DNA from 4 places in the Pseudarthrobacter sp. YAF2 genome. Region 1 is predicted to be linked to each of the others. Evidence: riboswitches for the same ligand, from Rfam matches in the RefSeq annotation. Region 1 holds a riboswitch; each other region holds the start of a gene.
The links. Region 1 has a riboswitch for S-adenosylmethionine ahead of metX (homoserine O-acetyltransferase MetX). Riboswitches for the same ligand answer to the same signal wherever they lie in the genome.

Region 1 (5,167 bases):
CATCGTGGCCAGCCCCAGCCTGTACGGCGGCACGTACAACCTGTTCGCCCACACCCTGAAGAAGTTCGGCATTTCGGTCACCTTCGTGGACGATCCGGACAACCTGGACCAGTGGCGCGGGGCTGTGCAGCCCAACACCAAGCTGTTCTTTGGCGAGGTGGTTTCCAACCCGCGCCAGGACGTCCTGGATATCGAAGGCATTTCCGAGGTGGCACACCAGGCAGGCGTTCCCCTGATCGTGGACAACACCCTTTCCACTCCCTACCTGATCCGGCCGCTGGAATGGGGTGCGGACATCGTGATCCACTCCGCCACCAAGTACCTGGGCGGCCACGGCTCAGCCATCGCCGGCGTCATTGTCGACTCCGGCAAGTTCGACTTCGGCAAAGAGCCCGAGCGGTTCCCCGGCTTCAATACCCCGGACCCCACCTACAACGGCCTGGTCTACGCCCGCGACCTCGGCGCCAATGGTGCACTGGGTGCCAACCTTTCCTACATCCTCAAAGCCCGTGTCCAGCTGCTGCGCGACCTCGGCTCGGCGGTCTCCCCGTTCAACGCCTTCCTGATTTCGCAAGGCCTGGAAACGTTGAGCCTGCGGGTGGAACGGCATGTTTCCAACGCCACGGAAGTGGCGCGTTGGCTGGAGGCAAGGGACGACGTCGAATCGGTCGCCTACGCGGGGCTTCCGTCCAGCCCCTGGTATGAGCGTGGCCGCACGTACGGCCCCAAGGGGACCGGCGCCGTCGTCGCCTTCAACCTGGCCGGTGGCGCGGAGGCGGGCAAGCGCTTCGTCGACGCCCTTGAACTGCACTCCCACGTGGCCAACATCGGTGACGTGCGCTCCCTTGTCATCCACCCGGCGTCGACCACCCACAGCCAGCTCTCGCCCGAGCAGCAGGTGGTGGCCGGGGTCAATCCCGGGCTGGTCAGGTTGTCGGTCGGCCTGGAGCACATCGACGACATCCTGGCTGACCTTGAAGCCGGTTTCCGCGCGGCCAAGGGCGCCGCTGACGCCTGATTGGCAGCACGCGGCGGCACGGGCGGCCGGCAACGCCGGGAAGTCACAACCAGTCACACTCTTGGCCTGGGGTGGGGGGTGTTTCGTACACTCGAACCAGGTCATGAGTGCCAGTGACAGCCCCGGCTTGCTGGCCGGCAACCCTCCTTCCGCGGTGGGGTGCCCCGGGTGAAGACCTGGCCTGCCGGTCAAATGACGGCAGGCAAGCGCGTAGAAGAGGTCTTGCCATGACGGTTACCGTCGCCCGAACCACCATTCCCGAACACGGAGTTGTCCGCTACGCCTCCATTGGAGGACTCGAGCTGGAGGGCGGCGGCTACCTGCCGGATGTCACCTTGGCTTACGAAACCTGGGGCACGCTGAATGCGGACGGCAGCAACGCCATCCTGATCGAGCATGCCCTGACCGGCAGCACCCACGTGACTCGCGGCGACACGGACGAAGAGGGCTGGTGGGAACAGTTGGCCGGTCCCGGCGCTCCCGTGGATACCGACCGTTTCTTCGTGGTGTCCATCAACATCGTGGGCGGTTGCTACGGATCCACGGGCCCGTCCTCGCCAGCCCCGGACGGAGCGCCGTGGGGGTCGCGGTTCCCGCTGGTCACGCTGCGGGACAGCACTGTTGCGGAGGCCCGGCTGGCGGATCAGCTGGGCATCGGGAGCTGGTACGCCGTCCTTGGCGGTTCCATGGGCGGCGCCCGCGCCCTTGAGTGGGCCGTGACCTACCCCGACCGCGTGCAGCGCTGCGCCGTCATCTCCGTCGGGGCTGCCAGCACGGCCGAACAGATCGCTTTCGCCCAGGCCCAGACCCTGGCCATCCGCCAGGACCCGAATTTCAACGGCGGCGACTACTACGGCGGCCCGTGCCCGGAAGACGGACTGGCCCTGGCCCGGCGCATCGCCCACATCACATACCGGTCCGCCGCGGAACTGGAAGGGCGGTTCGGCCGGGAACCCCAGGCGCCGGAGTCGCCCCTGCGCGGCGGATTACTGGCAAACCGCGGCCGCTACCAGGTGGAAAGCTACCTGGATCACCAAGGCAGCAAGCTCGTCCGACGCTTCGACGCAAACAGCTACATCGCCCTCACCGAGGCGCTGATGAGCCACGACATCTGCCGGGGACGGGGGCCACTGGCCGAAACGCTGGCATCCTCCACCGCCCGGTTCTTCGTCGCCGCCGTGGACTCCGACAGGCTCTATTTCCCGTCCCAGTCCCGCGAATTGGCGCAGGCGCTGCCCGGCGAGGTCGACGTACATATGATCCAGGCACCAATAGGCCACGATGGCTTCCTGACCGAGATCGGGCAGCTGGGACACCAGCTCCGGACCGCGTTCCTGGTCTAGCAGCGCTCGCCGCATCCCGGCTGCGGGCGGCGGCGCCACCATTCGGTACCCACCACGGGGCTGCCGACGCGGCGGTGCCGCAGTGCAGGCGCCCCGGACGCGAAGTACGGCATGATCGTGCCATGAAAGCCGCCGTCCTTTACTCCACCGTTCCCGCTGTTCCCGCCCCCGGAAGTGCACCGGGGAAGCGCCGCTACGCCGACGCCAAGCCCCTGGTGGTGCAGGAACTGGACCAGCCGCAGCCGCGCGCCGGGGAGCTTGGGGTTGCCATCACGTACTCCAGCCTGTGCCATTCGGACCTGTCCGTGGTGGACGGCTCCCGGGTCCGGCCGCTTCCGATGGCCCTGGGCCACGAGGCCGTGGGGCGGGTGGTATCCGTGGGCGGCGGCGTGGCGGACGTGTCTGTCGGAGACCACGTTGTGCTGGTCTTCGTGCCCAGCTGCGGCCACTGCCGGGCCTGTCGGTCCGAAAGGCCCGCGCTCTGCCACCGCGCAGCGGAGACCAACAGTTCCGGTGACCTGCTGCACGGGCCGGCCCTGCTGCGCACGCCCGCGGGGGAGCGCATCAACCATCACCTGGGCGTCTCGGCCTTTGCCGATTATGCGGTGGTTGCGCGGGAATCGGTGGTGGTAATTGACGACGACGTCCCGGACACAGTTGCGGCGATGTTTGGTTGCGCCGTGCTCACCGGAATGGGGGCTGTGCTTAATACCGCGGGCGTCAATCCCGGACAGTCCGTGGCAGTCTTCGGCCTCGGAGCAGTGGGCTTGTCCGCAGTCATGGCGGGCCGGCTCGCCGGGGCAGCCGGCGTGATCGCCATCGATCCGAATCCGGGCAAGCACCAGTTGGCCCTGGATGCCGGCGCCACAGCGGTGGGAACACCCGCGGACGCGGCCCGGCTGGTTGAAGAGGCCGCCGGGGACGGTGTGGACGTTGCCGTTGAGGCGGTCGGCTCGACCGGCGTGATCGCCACGTGCCTGGAACTGGTGACGCGGGGCGGTGCGGTTGTCTCGGTGGGCCTGCCGCATCCGTCCGCCGAACTGACGGTTCCCGCGCTGCAGTTCGCAGGGGCGGGCAAGCGACTCCTGGGCTCCTACATGGGTGACGCAGTGCCCGGCCGCGACATCCCGAAATACCTTGGCTACTGGCGCGAAGGCAGGCTTCCGGTCGGACTGCTGCATACCGACACCCGGCCGCTGACCGAAATCAACGAGGGACTGGATGCGCTGGCATCCGGGCAGGTGGTCAGGCGGCTCTTCCGTGCCTGAGGCTGGGCGGAGCCCGGCTCTCAGCCGTTCATGATCTCGCCGCGGCGCTTCATGTAGTCCTCCATGGACAGTTCGCCGTTGCTGTACTGCTGGTCCAGTTCTGCGAGCTTCCGGGCACGGAATCCCTGGGGCGCTCCCGGCGGGGGAGTGGCCGGACCCGACGGCGGGCCGGCCGGCGGCTGGCCGGGACCCTGCGGCTGGCCAAAGCCTTGCTGCTGGCCGGGGAACTGCTGGAAGGGCGGTTCCTGCGGAGCGCCGTACCGGGGGTCCGGCATGGGCGGCTGCCCATACTGGTAGGGCAGTGGCTGGGAATCATCGGCAGGCCGGGGCTGGCGGAAACCGCCGGACAAGTAGTCCTGCTGGGTATAGCCGTCGCGGGGCTGGTTGCTCTGCGGCCCTGCGGACCCGGGAAACTGGCCCGGGTACTGCCCGGGCCCCGGGAAGCCGCCGGGCCCGTACTGCCCGGGCCCCGGCAAGCCTTGGTCCCGGTCCCGCCGCGCCATGGATCGCCGGTACATCCGCATGGCCATGGGGACAACGAAGGACAGGATGATGATCCACAAAAACAAGCTGCTCACGGTGCCGCGCCTCTCGAAGGTTGTCCTTCCAGCCTAACCCCGGGCGGTGCTACCGGCGGCTGGGCTCCGAGGTTCCCAGCGGACCTTCACCGGATCCCAACGGAACGCCCGGGCCGAAGGCGGGACCCGGCGTCGGCCGTTTTGCCGTGATGCCGTCACCGGAGGACTGGTGCCGCAGCCGGCGCAGTACCCAGGGCACGAAATATTCGCGCGCCCACACCAGGTCCCCGGTCCTTGCCTCGCGCCAGGTCCGCGGCGGCAGCGCCTTGGGCTGGAGCGGTTCCAGCGAGTGCTCCACGTTCAGCGAGTCCAGCACCATGGCCGCGATGGTGTGGTGGCCCAGGGGTGAGAAATGCAGCCTGTCCTGGTCCCACATTTGTGGATCGCTCAGCTGCCGGAGGGACCACATGTCAGCAATGACGGCGTCGTGCCGGGCCGCGACGGTCCGCAGGTTCTCGTTGTAGATGGCCACCTTGCTCCGGATCCTGCCCAGGACCGAGGAACCGGTGTCCGGCCCGTTGAACAGGACCACGGTGGCGCCGCCCATGGACAGGATCTGGACCACGGAATCGAGTTTCTCGGCCAGTGCGTCGGGGTCCCCGCCCGGACGGATCAGGTCGTTGCCGCCGGCGGACAGGGTGACCAGGTCCGGCTTCAGCGCCAGGGCCGGAGCCAGTTGCTGGTCCACGATCTGCTGCAGGAGCCGGCCGCGGACGGCCAGGTTGGCGTAGGCGAAGTCCGGCTTGGTGCGGCCCAGTTCTTCGGCCACCCTGTCGGCCCAGCCGCGGTGGCCGCCGGGGCTTGCGGGCTCGGGGTCGCCGATGCCCTCGGTAAAGGAATCGCCCATCGCCACGTACCGGTTCCAGGGGTGGGAACCGGGGTGCGCGGACGGGGTCTGGATGGCACTTGCGTCAGTCACTGTCCTATCCTGCCTTCCGCTTCACTGGCTACGCCAACGTA
Region 2 (5,167 bases), on a different contig from region 1:
GCGGGGAACTCCTGGACTTTGGGAATTTCCGCCCGGCCCCGGCCGCCGACGTCGCCCGTTCCCTGGTGGACTACCTGGCGCCCGTCCTGCACGAACAGGGCGAACTGGCCTTGGCCCGGCAGGGCGTGGAGCACATCATCGCCCGCGGCACCGGGGCCGCCGAGCAGCGCCGGGCCCGCGACCGGGCGCTGGCCGGACCACCTCCCGAGGACATGGGGTTCGGCGCCGTGGTCCGGCACGCCGTGGACGTCACCATGCGCGGCGCGCTGGATCTTTCAGACGTGGAGGACACCCCGGAACTCCTGCGGGTCCGCCAGGCCTGACAGTCTTCGACACCCACATTCGCCCTCGACCCGCAGGGTCATTCCCGCACCGGAAATATGGTGCGCGCGAGGGAACATGCGCAGCGCAAACGCGCAGGTGTGTCGCAGCTGAGAACCTGCGTCGCGGCTAGATCTGCTTGAGCGCCTGTTCCAGGTCGCGAATGAGGTCATCCGCGTCCTCGAGCCCCACCGACAGCCGGACCACGCCATCGCTGAGGCCAATGGCGGCCCGCCCCTCCGGCCCCATGGCGCGGTGCGTGGTGGTGGCGGGGTGGGTGATCAGGGACTTGGAATCGCCGAGGTTGTTGGAGATGTCGATGATCCGCAGGCCGTCCAGCAGCGCGAAGGCGGCCTCCTTGCCGGAGCGCGCGCCGGAAGAAGCCAGCTCAAGGGTGAGGACGGTGCCGCCGGCACTCATCTGCTTCGCCGCCAGCTCATACTGCGGGTGCGACTTCAGCAGCGGGTACTTCACCCAACTCACGGCAGGCTGCTCTTCGAGCCATTCGGCGAGCCGCAGCGCGGTGGCCGAGGAGTGCCGGACGCGCAGGCTCATGGTTTCCAGGCCCTTGGTCAGGACCCAGGCGTTGAACGCCGAAAGCGCCGGACCGGTGTGGCGCATCAGCTGCTTCACCGGGCCGTCGATGAATTCCTTGGTGCCCAGGATGGCACCGCCCAGGACCCGGCCCTGCCCGTCGATGTGCTTGGTGCCGGAGTACACGATCACGTCAGCGCCGAGGTCCCCGCAGCGCTGCAGCAGGGGAGTGGCGAAGACGTTGTCCGCAACCACCTTGGCGCCGGCGGCATGGGCGAGTTCACTCACCGCGGCGATGTCCACGATTTCCTGCATCGGGTTGGACGGGGATTCAAAGAAGACGGCGGTGGTGGGCTTGGACAGGGCCTCGCGCCACTGGTCCAGGTCCGGGCCGTCGACGAAGACCGTTTCCACGCCCCACCGGGGAAGGATCTCGTTCAGGATCACAAAGCACGAACCGAACAGCGAGCGGGCGGCCACCACGCGGTCGCCGGCGGCGAGCAACGCGCCCAGGGCGGTGAACACCGCGGACATGCCCGACGCCGTCGCGAAGCACGCCTCGGTGCCTTCCAGCAGCCGGAGCCGTTCCTGGAACGTGGCCACGGACGGGTTGCCGTACCGCGAGTACACAAAGCGTTCGTCCTCGCCGGTGAAGGCGCGTTCGGCCGCCGCTGCGGATTCGTACACGAACCCTGAGTTCAGGAAAATGGCCTCGGAGGTTTCCTGGAAGTTGGTGCGGTCCAGCCCGCCGCGGACCGCCTGGGTATCGGGGTTCCAGCCGGGGGCATCTTGATTGAAAGTCACTTAGTTCTTTCCGAGGTTGGTGGGCAGGCCGCGGTTCTTCCAGCCGTTGACGGTCCGTTCGCCGTAGCGGTCAGGCTCGCCTTCGAAGCCTTCCAGGACGTTGTAGGAGGTGAAGCCGGCCTGGGTGGCGGCGATGGCTGCGGCGATGGAGCGCTGTCCTGAGCGGCAGAGGAACACCAGTTCCGCGCCGGGGTCTTCGGGCGCCTGCTCCGTCAGATCCTTCACGAAATCCGGGTTGGGGATGCCGCCGGGGAAGGTCCACTGGATGAACAGGGGATCGTTGTCCGTTGCCTTGGTGTCCGGAATGCCGATGTGGGCCCATTCGCCCTCGGTGCGGACATCCACCAGGATGGCGCCCTGCTCCAGCTTGGCCCATGCTTCCTGCGGCGTCAGGTCTCCTGCGTAGCTCATGCGTGGCCCTCGCCGTCGAACTCGCCTTCCAGGTCATCAACCGCCGTGGCCACTGCGGCGTCTGCCGACGCGATCGCGGCCGGGAGGACAACTGCCTGGGCCACGATGACGCTGCTGCCGTTGAAGGTGGCCGCCGGGCTGCCGTGCAGGACGTAGCCGTCCGCGAGTGCAGCCGAGATCCGCTCACAGAAGGAGCGGTCGTCCGGGCCCGTAATCAGGCGGTAGGACAATTTTTCGTCAGGGGCGGGTGCGTCAGACACGACGGATCTCCTTCTTTCACGCTTGCAGCTCGAATCGGTCGATATGCCGAGTATTCACCTGAGGCACCCCGCCGCGAGAGGAGGGTTGCCGACCGGCCAGTCAGGGCTTAACACCGGTACTCATTACTCCCCAAAAACGTAACACCTGCCGCGCCAAGCCGCACGGCCGTCGTCGTCATGTTCCGTAATTGAGAGCTTGCAGCCGCTGCGCGTCATGGGAACACGGCAACCCCGCCGGACCGATAAGGTTTCTACCGGGGCGCCGCCCTGCCGTCACAGTGGGAGTACCGGGGGGTCTTGCCAGCATGCGAGCAGCAACATCGCACCACCGGGCCGGCCGTCGTGCCCGTCAGCGTTCCGTCGGAGCCTTCCTGGCCGCCGTCTTCGCGCTCCTGGCCCTCGTGGGAGCTGCAGGTGCGGCGCATGCGGCCGCCGCGACACCGGACCAGGGCAAGCCCTGGCTGGGTGCCGTCCTTGAGTGGGGCGAGGATACTGCCGCGGGATTCTCAGGCCGGCTGGGGGCGAGCCCGGCCGTCTTCGGCCACGACATCGCCTTTCCGTTCCGCGACTCGGACCGGAACAACATAGAGGGTTTCCTCCAGCAGGCCGGTGCCAAGGGCGCCCACGCCATGCTCACCGTGAAGCCGTCGGTGGCGCTGGACCAGATCGGCGCCACCGAAGCAGAAGCCTTTGCCGGAAAGGTTCGCGACCTGGCCTCCGGGTTCAAAGGCCAGCTGTTGATCCGGTTCGCCCCGGACATGAACTCGAGCTGGGTGGCCTGGGGCCAGCAGCCGGCCGCCTACCGGGAGGCCTTCAAGGCCGTCGCGGCTGCCATCAGGAAGGACGACGGCGGCCGGGCCGCCATGGTCTGGGCGCCGTACCTGGGCAAGGACTACCCCTTTGACCAGAGCCGGAACGCGCCGCAGCCGGGAAGTGACGGCTTCGCACTCCTGGACACCAACGGCGACGGCGCCTGGAACGGCTCCGATGCGGCCTACGCTCCGTACTATCCGGGCGACGACGCCGTGGACTGGGTGGGCCTGACTGCCTACCATGACGACACCGCCGGCGGGGCTGCCGTCAACACCGTGCCGCGCGCCGGTGAGCTCCAGGACATGCTGACCGGCTCCGGCAGCGCGAACTTCTATGGCACCTACGCGGAAGGGCGCAAGAAGCCGTTCCTGCTCCAGACCGCGGCGTTCTTCGCCCCTGCCGCGGGCGGCGCGCCGGAGGCGGACATCAAGCTGGGTTGGTGGGACCAGGTGGTGGGTACTGCCACCTCGCCCGCGTTCGCCAGGACGGCCGCGGTGGTGTGGGACGAGCGCACCAGCACCAGGGATACCGGCGTGGCAAGCATCGACTGGCTGCTGACTGGGAACCCCTCCATCGCCAAAGCTGCGCTGGACAGGCTTAAATCCACTCCCGTGGTCACCGGCCCGGTCACCGACGTGGCCGCGGACGGCACGTATGTCCGGGCCAACACCCTCTCCGGGGCGGCCGTCTGGACGGTGGCGCTGGCCATGGTCATCCTCCTGGCGGCGCTGTGGCAGGTTCCCCGCCGTGTCAACGCCGCCACCGGGTGGAGCTACCAAGACCCGGGAAACAGGGACTCGCGCGTCGATTTGCTGCGCGGGATGGCCATTGTCTTCGTGGTGGTCAACCACCTGGGCCTGGCATCACTGTTCCAGCTGCTCACCCAGGAAGCCGTGGGCTTTGTATCGGGCGCCGAACTGTTCGTGCTGTTCTCCGGCCTGGTGGTGGGCATGGTCTACGGGCCAAAGGCCAGGGAAGACTTCGGGAAGGTTGTGGACCTCACCTCCCGCCGTGCGGGGAAACTGTATGTGACCGCGCTGGCCGTGCTGATCGGCGTCTTCCTCATCTCACTGCTTCCGTTCTTCCACACCGAAGCGCTGACCACTTTCGTGGACCAGGGGACCGGCGGGGCCGGGCACAACGGCGCAGGCCGGACTTACGACCTCTACGCCGGGATGTCGTCGCTCTTCCAGTTCCCGGTGCCGCCCCAGGTTCTGCCGGCCATCATGCTGCTGCAGTTCGGGCCCTGGCAGTTCAACATCATGGGCTTGTACGTGGTGCTTCTCCTGGTCAGCCCGCTGATCCTTGCGCTCCTGAACCGTGGGAAGGCCGTGTGGGTCCTGGCGGCATCGCTGGCGGTGTACGCCGTGGGCGCCGGAACCAGGTTCCGGATCCTGCCGTCCCAGTTCGAGGACTCGTTCCCGCTGCTGGTGTGGCAGGTCCTGTTCGTGCTCGGGCTGGTGGCGGGATACCACCGGCGCAGCATCATCGCGTGGTTGTCGGCGCATGCCTGGGTGGTGGCGGCCTGCACTGTCGCCGCATTCGCCCTGGCCTTCTTGTCCTGGGGCAACCCCTACTTGGCCAACAACTACGACGTCCGGCTGGCGCTGATGCCGGACGCCACCTACCGGGCAATGTATGACGCCCTCTTTGGCCGGACCTACCTGGCCCCCGGACGCCTGCTCAACGTCGTCTTCCTGGTGGTGGCGGCCTACGCGTTCCTCAGCGCCTACTGGAAACCGGTGGAGCGGGCCCTGGGCTGGTTCCTGATCCCGCTCGGCCGGGCAACGCTCTACGTGTTCATCATGCACGTGGTGCTGATCGCCGTCGTAGCCAATATCCCGGCACTCCAGCAGGAAAGCATCTTCCTCAATACCGCGGCGTACTCCGTGGTGCTGGGCCTGCTGTGGGTGATGGTCCGCACCAGGTTCCTGTTCCGGATCATTCCCACCTAGCGGCCGGGCGGCCACCCGGGTATGCGGTGCCCGGGCATGAAAAATGCTGTGGCACTGTTGGTGCCACAG
Region 3 (5,167 bases), on a different contig from region 1:
TGGTCCGGGGTGAATTTGCCGTTGGCAACGCCTGGGACGTGCCACGGGTGCACGTTCCAGGGCATCACGAATTCCGGGCGCAGGCCCAGTTTCCACTGGATGCCAAGCATGCGGGTAGCGGCGTCCTGGTCACCGGCCGTGATGAAGCCGGACGGGTCCATCTCGCCAATGTTGGAGTACAGGCTGATGATGCGGCATTCCTCAACATCGTGCATCGGGTCCACGTAGGGCACCACGGTTCCGGGCTTTACTTCCTGCAGGGAATCACACAGCTCGTTGACAGCGGCAACGCTGTCTTCGTAGCGGCGGCTCATGAGCTGTTCGTGGAATGTTTCGGGGGCCAGTGCGGTCATGAAGGGCTGGTTCTCCTGCGGGGATTGATGTTGCGTCCACCGGTGAAAATGGGCGCACGCCGGCGCGGCTCATCAACGGTGGTTAGTTGGGGTGGGCCGATTCCGGGTCGGCCTCTGTAAGTTTACCAAGCCCGGGGAAACGAAACGCCGGTCCAGCGCACCTCATTCGTGGCGCATTGGACCGGCGGTCGTGTCCGGAACGGGAGGAAAACTACCAGAGTCGCTTCGTGGCGCGGCGGGCACCCTCGCCAAGCGCCTCCAGTTTGGCGTACGCGATCTGCGGGTGCACCCGGCCGCCGAGGCCGCAGTCGGTCGATGCGTTGACGTTTTCCCGGCCCACCAGCGCGGCAAAACGGACAATGCGGTCCGCCACCAGGTCCGGGTGCTCCACCACATTGGTGGCGTGCGAGACGACGCCGGGGATGATCACTTTGCCCTCAGGGAGCTTGGTGTCCTCCCATACCCGCCATTCGTGTTCGTGCCGGACATTGGCGGCCTCGAAGGAGTATGCGCCGGCATTGACCTGAAGTACGGAGCCGACGATGTCAGCGAACGGGATGTCCGTGGTGTGTGGGCCGTGCCAGGAGCCCCAGCAAACGTGGAGCCGGATCTGTTCCTGCGGGAGGTCCCGCAACGCCCAGTTGGTGGCCTCCACGCGCAGCTGGATGAACTTCAGGTAGTCCTCCAGGGACGGCTCCGGGTTGATCTGGTCCCAGCTTTCGGCCAGGGACGGATCATCGAGCTGGACCGTCAGGCCGGCGTCGATGATGGCCTTGTATTCCTCGCGCATGGCATCGGCGCAGGCGTAGACAAGTTCCTCATCGCTCTTGTAGTACTCGTTGGCTACGCGGGCGCAGGAACCGGGGGAGAGTGAGGCCACGAATCCCTCAGTGAGACCGGCCGCGGCGAGCCCGGTCTTCAGGTTCTTGATGTCCGAGGCCACCAGGTCATGGCCGGTGTAGGTCAGGGGCCCGGCGATCTTGGGCTGGGACACGCTCTTTCGGTGCGCCAGGATCCCTGAGGAAGGGTCGTTGTACGCCTCGTTGAACGCCTGCCGGTCCCGCCGGTCGGGGAATGACGTCAGGACAACGTTCCCGGGGGAGGAACGCCGGACTTCGGCTTCTGCCCAGCGGTCCACGTTGGTCGGCTCCAAGCCGCCGAGCCGGGCAAAGGAGTAGTTCCACCAGGCCCCGTAATCAACGGAGTTGGACATCGTGTGCCCGTACTCGCCGTCGTTGGGGATGTCGATTCCCAGGTCCTTCTGGCGCTGGACCACGTCCACAACGGAGTTTTCCAGGAGCTCCAGGAACGCTGGAGTGATGCCGTCGGATTCTTTGGCGGTGTTGGCCGCGATAAGTTCAGGCGTGCGGGGCAAGGACCCGGCGTGGGTGGCGCGAATGTGGTCGGTGTTCAGGGGCATGCTGGAATCTTCCTTTCCATCGGTCCTGGCAGTAGCACCTTCGGCCGGCAGCTTTCCTGCCGGACCGTGGTTGCTGCGGCGTCATTGAGCCAGGTCTCTCAGCCGCTCCGGATGGTCCACTCCCACTTAAATCCAGGAGCGTGGTCAGGGGCAAATGCGGTTCAGAATGTGGCGGACCGCCATTGCGAGGCCGCGGCGGGCCCATCGAGTGGACAAAGTGCCTGATCCGCTAAACTTGGGTGGTAAGAGCCCCGGAACTCTTGCGTCGCTGCGCCGCCTTGCGGTCTGGCGAAGGCCGGTCTGTTCGGGGCATTCTCATGAACGGCGCTGCGCAGGTCCGCTCCCCGCGGCCGGACCCGGGCAGCCCGAACGAATGGGGGAGGATCCCATGCCAGCAATTGTGATCGTAGGAGCCCAGTGGGGCGACGAAGGAAAAGGCAAGGCCACCGACCTTCTGGGCGGCCGTGTTGATTACGTCGTCAAGCCCAACGGCGGCAACAACGCCGGGCACACCGTCGTCGTAGGCGGTGAAAAGTACGAACTCAAACTGCTGCCGGCAGGCATTCTCAGCCCCAACGCGGTTCCCATCATCGGCAATGGCTGCGTGGTGAACCTCGAAGCCCTTTTCCAGGAGATCGACGGACTCCAGGCCCGCGGCGCCGATACCTCGCGGCTGCGCGTATCCGCCAACGCCCACCTGGTGGCCCCGTACCACCAGGTGCTGGACAAAGTGACCGAACGCTTCCTCGGCAGCCGCGCCATCGGAACCACCGGCCGCGGCATTGGCCCCGCCTACATGGACAAGGTGGCCCGGCTGGGCATCCGTGTCCAGGACGTCTTCGACGAGTCCATCCTTCGCCAGAAAGTGGAAGGCTCGCTCCGCCAGAAGAACGAACTCCTGGTTAAGGTCTACAACCGCCGCGGTGTTGTGGTGGACGAGGTCGTTGAGTACTTCCTGTCCTTTGCCGACCGCCTCCGCCCGCTGGTCATCGACAGCACGCTGGTCCTGAACACCGCCCTGGATGAGGGCAAGGTCGTCCTGATGGAAGGCGGCCAGGCCACGTTCCTGGACGTCGACCACGGAACCTACCCGTTCGTGACCTCCTCAAACCCGACCGCGGGCGGCGCATCAGTGGGCTCCGGCATCGGTCCCACCCGAATCTCCCGCTCCATCGGCATCATCAAGGCCTACACCACCCGCGTGGGTGCGGGCCCGTTCCCCACCGAACTCTTCGACGAGATGGGCATGTACCTGCAGAAAACCGGCGGTGAGTTCGGCGTCAACACCGGGCGCCCGCGCCGCTGCGGCTGGTACGACGCCGTCCTGGCCCGCCACGCGTCCCGCGTGAACGGCTTCACGGACTACTTCGTGACCAAGCTGGACGTGCTCACCGGCATCGAACAGATCCCTGTGTGCGTGGCCTATGACGTTGACGGCGTCCGCCACGACGAGATGCCCATGACGCAGACCGAATTCCACCACGCCAAGCCCATCTTCGAGTACTTCGACGGCTGGACCGAGGACATCACCGCTGCCCGCACCCTCGCGGACCTCCCGGAAAACGCCCGGAACTACGTGCTGGCGCTGGAGAAGCTGTCCGGAACCCGGTTCTCCGCTATTGGCGTTGGCCCGGACCGCGACCAGACCATCGTGGTGAACGACCTCATCAACGACTGACACGTTCGTCCGGAACACGGCAGACGACGGCGGCGGCCCACCTTTTGCAGGTGGGCCGCCGTTGGCGTTTGCCGGGGTGGGCTGTAATTTACACAGGCTTAACGCGGCGGGGCTTGTACGCCTGCAGGCGCCGCAACCAGACTCGTTAACACCATTTGAACTGATCAGCGGACGGTTCCAACATGCTTTTGGCGGTGCAGGGATGCACCCCGCAGAGAGCCGTCGCCGGTTGAAGAGACCAGACCGGAAGGACATGCCGTGGCGGGAAACTTTGAAGTTTTTCTTGATCCGGAGCTGCTCTACAGGTTCCGGCTGCTGGGGCCCGACGGGTCGGTCATGGCCGTCTCGCAAGGGTTCGAGGACAAGGCTGCGGTAGCTGCCGGTATTGCGGCCGTGCGTGAATGTGCCGGGACGGGCCTGGTGACCGATCTCAGCCCCGCCGGGGGAGTGTCCCGTCCCGCTGCTGTACCCGCAGCGGCCGCCAACGCTGTTCCAGGCGATCTGCCCGCCGTCGTCGTGCCCGCTTGCGATGACCAGCGGCTGCCGGTGAGGCTGCACGCCTACGCACTGGCGAAGGCGCCGCGGAGGCAGGCCACGGCGCCGCGTTGGAGCAGGACGGCAGCCCGCTGAGGACCGGCAGAAACAAATTCAAAAAAACTTTTGGGCGGGCGTAACCCTTTCGGGGTCGGCAGCGATTACCCCTATGAAGTGCCGGTCTGGAACCTGTCCCCCATCACGTTCCAGGCCGGCCCTTTTGATCTCTTGGCAAGGCCGCCGCGGCGCGGGCGGCCTCCCTTCGGTTACCGGCCAGCGAGGTTACCGAAGGGTAAAGTAAGAGCAGCGTTCCGGATTCATGTGAGACGCTTCCCTTGCCGACGCCCTTTTTGATTGAGAGCACCACGTCAGTGACCGATGCACAGACAGATGCGGACCCGGACCATGCCGTGCCCGGGCCTGCTGCCCTCAGCCTCATCTACAAGACGTACGCATCACAAGTCCTGGGCTATCTTGCAGCCCGTGGCGTCGAGGATCCGGAGGCGGCCATGCAGGAAGTGTTCCTATCCGTCCTGCCCCGCCTGGACACCGTGCGGGGAGGAAAGGCCGGGCTGCGGACGTTCATCTTCAGTGTTGCCCACGCCCGCATGGTGGACGATCACCGGCGCCAAAGCCGTCACCCGGTAAAGCTGCCGTTCGAGCCCGAACTCGACCAGCGCGAAGAAACCTCCGCCGAAAAAGAAGCTCTGCAAAACATCTCGCCCGGCGAGGTCCTCGGGCTCCTGTCCGGACTGCCCCAAGACCAGCGCGAAGTACTCTCGCTTCGTTTGGTGGGAGGCCTGACCGTGGAACAGGCGGCGGAGGCCATGAATAGGAGCGTCGGCTCCGTGAAGCAGCTCCAGCGCCGTGCACTGCTCAAACTCCGGGAACTCGCGGCAGTGAAGGAGTACCTCGCGCCATGACGCAACCATCAGGGAACCTTGTCTCCCTTGTCGATGACATGCTCCAGGACGCTGGGTGCGGTGACGACCTGGACCTCCGCGACGCGCTGCTCTCACTTGGTGCGCTGGCATCGCTCCCCGCCCCCGCACCCAGCGCGGAACTCGCCGCTCTGCTGGCCCCAGCCGGCACAGCCGGAGACGGAGGCGATGTGGGACGTCCTCCGGCTGTGGAACGTCCTCCGGCCGTGGAACATCCTCCAGCCCCGGAGCAGCCGGACGA
Region 4 (5,167 bases), on a different contig from region 1:
CGGCAACCCTAACCAGGATCGACTGCGGGCTGGCAGGCACGGTCATGCGGTTCGTCCCGCCGCTCGCTGCGCTCCGCAACGGCGCCAGCGTGTTCGACGGCGACCCGCACGCCCGCAAGCGTCCCATGGGGACCATCATCGAGGCCCTCAGGGCCCTGGGCGTCGCTGTCTCAGCCGAAGACGGCACCGCCCCGTCCTCCCTCCCCTTCGTCGTGGAGGGCACGGGCTCAGTCCGCGGCGGACACCTGGTGATCGACGCCAGCGCCTCGTCCCAGTTTGTCTCCGCGCTCCTGCTCGTGGGGGCAAGGTTCGACGACGGCCTGCACCTTGAGCACGTCGGCAAGCCGGTTCCCAGCCTGGACCACATCAACATGACGGTCGCGGTCCTGCGCGGCGCAGGCGTTTCCGTGGACGACTCCGTGCCCAACCACTGGGTGGTGGCTCCCGGACCCATCCGCGCCTTCGACCAGCGGATCGAACAGGACCTGTCCAATGCGGGGCCCTTCCTTGCGGCTGCCCTGGCCTCGCGGGGAACAGTCCGGATCCCCAACTGGCCGGAGGAAACCCAACAGGTGGGCGACCTGTGGCGCAGCATCCTTACCAGCATGGGCGCCACCGTGACGCTGGCCGGCGGCGTCCTGACCGTCACCGGCGGCCCGGAGATCAAGGGCGGCGACTTCGCGGACACGAGCGAGCTCGCCCCGACTGTCGCTGCGCTGTGCGCCTTGGCTGCGGGACCCTCCCGGCTCACCGGGATCGCGCACCTGCGCGGACACGAAACAGACAGGCTCGCCGCGCTGGTGGCGGAGATCAACCGGCTTGGCGGTGACGCCGAGGAAACCCCCGACGGACTGCGCATCCGCCCCGCCCGGCTGCACGCCGGCGTCGTGCACAGCTACGCGGACCACCGCATGGCCACGGCCGGTGCAATCCTGGGCCTGGCGGTGCAGGGCGTCCAAGTGGAGGACATTGCCACTACCGCCAAGACCATGCCCGATTTTCCGCAGCTTTGGGCAGGCATGCTCGCCCAGGAAGGCACGTCCGCAGCCGGACCGGAAGGGCGCGGCAGTGGCGCGGAGCACTGATTCCTGGGACGAATCGGACGTCCGGATCCGCCCCAGCAAGAAAGGCTCAAGGCCGCGCACCAAAGACCGTCCCAGCCACGACGACGCCGTGACCGGCCGGATCATCACCGTGGACCGTGGCCGGTACACCGCGGTGGTGGGCGAGGACTCGGAGAATGAGCGCGTGGTCATCGCTGCACGGGCCCGCGAGCTTCGCCGCAATCCTGTCGTGGCAGGCGACTTCGTCTCCCTGGTGGGCGACGTCTCCGGAGCCCCGGACACGCTGGCACGACTGGTGAAGATCCAGGACCGCCGCACCCTCCTTCGCCGCAGCGCCGACGATACCGATCCCATAGAGCGGGCCGTCGTCGCGAACGCCGACCAACTGGTGATCGTGGTGGCAGCAGCCAACCCCGAGCCACGCACCGGGTTCATCGACCGCGCCCTGGTGGCCGCCTACGACGCCGGGATCGAGCCGATCCTGCTGGTGACCAAGGCCGACGTCAAGGACCCAGCGGAGCTGCTCTCCAACTACACGCACCTGGACTTCCCGGTGATCATCAGCAAGACCGCGGACGCGCAGGCTTCGGGGATCGACGCCAGGTCCGACGACGGCCTTTCGGCCCGGCTGGACAGCGCCGCGGTGGCAGCCCTTCGCGCCCACCTCGACGGCACGGTCACTGTCATGCTCGGGCACTCCGGCGTCGGCAAGTCCACCATGGTCAACGCGCTGACGGGTGCGGAGCGGGCCACCGGCGGGGTGAACGCGGTCACCGGGCGCGGCCGGCACACGTCGTCGTCGGCGCTGGCGCTGCGGCTGGCGGACGCGCCGCCCGGCAGCTGGATCATTGACACCCCGGGTATCCGTTCCTTTGGCCTGGCACACGTGGATCCGGACAGGATCCTGCGCTCATTCCCGGACCTCTCCCCCGGCATCGAAAACTGCGAGCGCGGCTGCAAACACACGGCAACGGCGGTTAACTGCGGGCTGGATGATTGGGTGAACGGCGGGCACGCCGGCCCCACGGGACCGGCCCGGCTGGCGTCCCTAAGGAGGCTGCTCGGCGCGGACCCGAGGATGGAAGCACAGGAAACCAAGGAGCTCGGCAGCGTCAACTGACGCGTTCTCCCGGCAGAAACGCCCGCAGACGGTAGTTTGGAACCATGATCCAACCCGCTTCGAGTTACAACGATGACCTGCGCCTGGCCCATGTCCTGGCCGACTCCGTGGATGACCAGACAATGAGCCGCTTCAAGGCCCTGGACCTCCACGTCGAGACCAAGCCGGACCTGACGCCGGTCACCGACGCCGACAAGGCGGCCGAGGAGGCCATCCGCGGCCAGCTCTCCCGCTCCCGGCCCCGCGATGCAGTCCTGGGCGAGGAATTCGGCAGCACCGGCCACGGCTCGCGGCGCTGGATCATTGATCCCATCGACGGGACCAAGAACTTCGTCCGCGGCGTCCCGGTGTGGGCCACGCTGATCGCCCTGGTGGACGAGGGCGAGCCCGTGGTGGGCGTCGTCAGCGCACCGGCACTGGGCAAGCGCTGGTGGGCGGCCAAAGGCATGGGCGCCTACATGGGCAGGTCCCTGGCCGCCGCCACCCGGCTCCGGGTCTCCAACGTCTCCAACCTGTCCGACGCCTCCCTCTCCTACTCCAGCCTGGGCGGCTGGAAGGAACGCGGAAACCTTGACGAGTTCCTGGGCCTGACGGAGGACGTCTGGCGGACCCGGGCGTACGGGGACTTCTGGTCCTACTGCATGGTGGCCGAAGGCTCGGTGGACATCGCCTGCGAACCCGAACTGAACTTGTACGACATGGCTGCCCTGGTGCCGATCGTGGTGGAGGCCGGCGGCCGCTTCACCTCCCTCGAAGGCGAGGACGGCCCGTTCGGCGGCAATGCCCTGGCCACGAACTCGATCCTGCACTCAGAGGTGCTGCACCGACTGAACCCGGAACTCGACGACCTCCTGCAGCAGGCTCCCTGACCGCGGAAGAATCGAATAATACGACGCCGGACGCCTCCTTTTGGGGGCGTCCGCGGCCGTTTCTTCGGCAGGACGTAACAAAGGCCTTAACAATTGCCGCGGCTTTAGTCCTGGCCACCCCATGTTCTACGCTTTTATCCAGGTCACGAGTGCCAGCGCAAAACCCCGGTTTGCTGGCCGGCAACCCTCCATTCGCGGTGGGGTGCCCCGGGTGACGACCAGGCCGGTCCGGAGCGGATACGGCAAGCGCGGATTCCAGCATGCCGGAGTCCTGTATCCAAGTGAGGTCTCTGTGACAACTGCCACCGTCTCCCCCCAGTCCGCCATCGACAACTTAGCCGCGCCGGATCCGCGCCAGGCCATCGCCGGCCGGCCCCTCGCCGCGGTGACCGGCGCCGAGATCCAGGCGCCCCTGATTTCCGGCGGCCACGTCCGCTACGCAAACCTCGACTACGGCGCATCCGCCCCGGCACTGTCCGTGGTGTCCGCATACCTGAACGAGATCCTTCCCTACTACGCGAGTGTCCACCGCGGCGCAGGGTATGCATCCCAGATCAGCACCTCGGTGTATGAAAACGCCCGCAGCATTGTCCGCGACTTCGTGGGCGGCCGCCCCGACGATTCGGTCATCTTCACCCGCAACACCACCGATTCGCTGAACCTGCTGGCCGGCTGCCTGCCGTTGGCCGGCGGCCACCCCGCCGGAGATGTCCTGTACCTGGACATCGAACACCACGCCAACCTCCTGCCGTGGCAGGGCGTCCCGCACCGCAGCATCGTCGCCGCCGACACCATCAGCGGAACGCTGGAGGCCGTCCGCGCTGAACTGGAGCAGGGCGGGGTCAGCCTGCTGGCCGTCACCGGCGCCGCCAACGTCACCGGCGAGATCCTCCCCATCCGGGCATTGGCCGCACTGGCGCACCAGCACGGCGCACGGATTGTGGTGGACGCCGCCCAGCTCGCCCCGCACCGGCGGGTGGACATCAGCACGGACGACGTCGATTACCTTGCGTTCTCCGGCCATAAGCTTTACGCACCGTTCGGCGCAGGCGTCCTGGTGGGACGTCCGGACTGGCTGGACGCCGGTGTCCCCCACCTTGCCGGCGGCGGCGCCGTCAAGGAAGCAAGGCTCGACGGCGTCAGCTGGGCCACCGGCCCGGCCCGCCACGAGGGCGGCTCACCCAACGTGCTTGGCGCAGCCACCCTGGCGCGCGCCACCCAGGTGATCGCCGAACTGGACCAGGCCCGGTGGCATGCCCACGAATCGGCCATCCGTTCGTTCCTGGTGGAGGGCCTGCAGGGCATCGACGGCGTGACGGTCCACCAGATCTTCAAGGACACCAATCCGGAAACGGACACCATCGGTGTGGTCAATTTCTCGGTTGCGGGTTACGACGCCGGGCTGGTGGCCGCTTACCTTGCGGCGGAGCACGGCGTGGGCCTGCGTGACGGACGCTTCTGCGCCCACCCGCTGCTGAAGCGCCTGGGCCTGCCGAACGGATCCCTTCGGGCGAGCTTCGGCCTCGGATCCCGGCTGGAGGATGCCGAACGCCTCCTGGCCGGCATCCGCGCGCTGCGCGGCAACGGACTGGGCTGGGACTACGTGGTGGACGCAGGCCGCTGGGTGCCCGCCAACGATTCCCGCACCTACCCGCACTGGGCACCCAATACACCGGGCACGGCCGGCGCCGCCCCCTGCATCGACGACTAAGCCAAAGCCTTCCGTTCCTGGTCCGTGTGCACGGCCCCTGGCCGGGCGTGCGGTAAATTCGAGGGACATCAACAGGCGGAATCGAAGGAGTCCACGCGTGATTCGGGGTGGCCCCAAGCTTGATCGTGGTCGCCGGCGGGAACTTGGCCAGAGTTTCCAGGATGGCGGGAGGCACTACCAGCGCGTCAGGCCTGGATACCCCGCGGACTCAGCCCGATGGCTGGTTCCTGCCCACGCCCGGGATGCCCTCGACGTCGGCGCCGGTACCGGAAAGTTCACTGCCTTGCTGCTGGACCTGGGCCTGGAGGTAACCGCCGTCGACCCCTCCACGGACATGCTCACCCAACTGGCGGCGCACTGCCCTGCTGCAACGGCTGTGAGCGGGACCGCGGAGGCGACGGGC

Region 2: another riboswitch for S-adenosylmethionine. It lies ahead of AB4Y79_RS13675 (DUF1737 domain-containing protein); the one in region 1 lies ahead of metX (homoserine O-acetyltransferase MetX).
Region 3: another riboswitch for S-adenosylmethionine. It lies ahead of AB4Y79_RS16440 (cobalamin-independent methionine synthase II family protein); the one in region 1 lies ahead of metX (homoserine O-acetyltransferase MetX).
Region 4: another riboswitch for S-adenosylmethionine. It lies ahead of AB4Y79_RS15745 (aminotransferase class V-fold PLP-dependent enzyme); the one in region 1 lies ahead of metX (homoserine O-acetyltransferase MetX).

Annotation. Positions count from the first base shown of each region.
Region 1 covers NZ_JBFRDA010000010.1:2,202-7,368, forward strand. The annotation lists gene AB4Y79_RS11735 (bifunctional o-acetylhomoserine/o-acetylserine sulfhydrylase) at 1-1,018, shown strand, start outside; SAM riboswitch class IV at 1,118-1,233, shown strand; gene metX (homoserine O-acetyltransferase MetX) at 1,246-2,361, shown strand; gene AB4Y79_RS11745 (alcohol dehydrogenase catalytic domain-containing protein) at 2,484-3,629, shown strand; gene AB4Y79_RS11750 (hypothetical protein) at 3,650-4,207, opposite strand; gene AB4Y79_RS11755 (SGNH/GDSL hydrolase family protein) at 4,257-5,126, opposite strand.
Region 2 covers NZ_JBFRDA010000012.1:102,759-107,925, forward strand. The annotation lists gene AB4Y79_RS13660 (glutamate--cysteine ligase 2) at 1-323, shown strand, start outside; gene AB4Y79_RS13665 (O-succinylhomoserine sulfhydrylase) at 451-1,659, opposite strand; gene AB4Y79_RS13670 (rhodanese-like domain-containing protein) at 1,660-2,070, opposite strand; gene AB4Y79_RS13675 (DUF1737 domain-containing protein) at 2,067-2,330, opposite strand; SAM riboswitch class IV at 2,344-2,458, opposite strand; gene opgC (OpgC domain-containing protein) at 2,636-5,098, shown strand.
Region 3 covers NZ_JBFRDA010000015.1:110,927-116,093, forward strand. The annotation lists gene AB4Y79_RS16435 (uracil-DNA glycosylase) at 1-353, opposite strand, end outside; gene AB4Y79_RS16440 (cobalamin-independent methionine synthase II family protein) at 565-1,773, opposite strand; SAM riboswitch class I at 1,787-1,891, opposite strand; gene AB4Y79_RS16445 (adenylosuccinate synthase) at 2,162-3,451, shown strand; gene AB4Y79_RS16450 (DUF1508 domain-containing protein) at 3,710-4,081, shown strand; gene AB4Y79_RS16455 (RNA polymerase sigma factor) at 4,357-4,908, shown strand; gene AB4Y79_RS16460 (hypothetical protein) at 4,905-5,167, shown strand, end outside.
Region 4 covers NZ_JBFRDA010000014.1:201,350-206,516, forward strand. The annotation lists gene aroA (3-phosphoshikimate 1-carboxyvinyltransferase) at 1-1,085, shown strand, start outside; gene rsgA (ribosome small subunit-dependent GTPase A) at 1,069-2,184, shown strand; gene hisN (histidinol-phosphatase) at 2,229-3,053, shown strand; SAM riboswitch class IV at 3,195-3,308, shown strand; gene AB4Y79_RS15745 (aminotransferase class V-fold PLP-dependent enzyme) at 3,346-4,764, shown strand; gene AB4Y79_RS15750 (class I SAM-dependent methyltransferase) at 4,862-5,167, shown strand, end outside.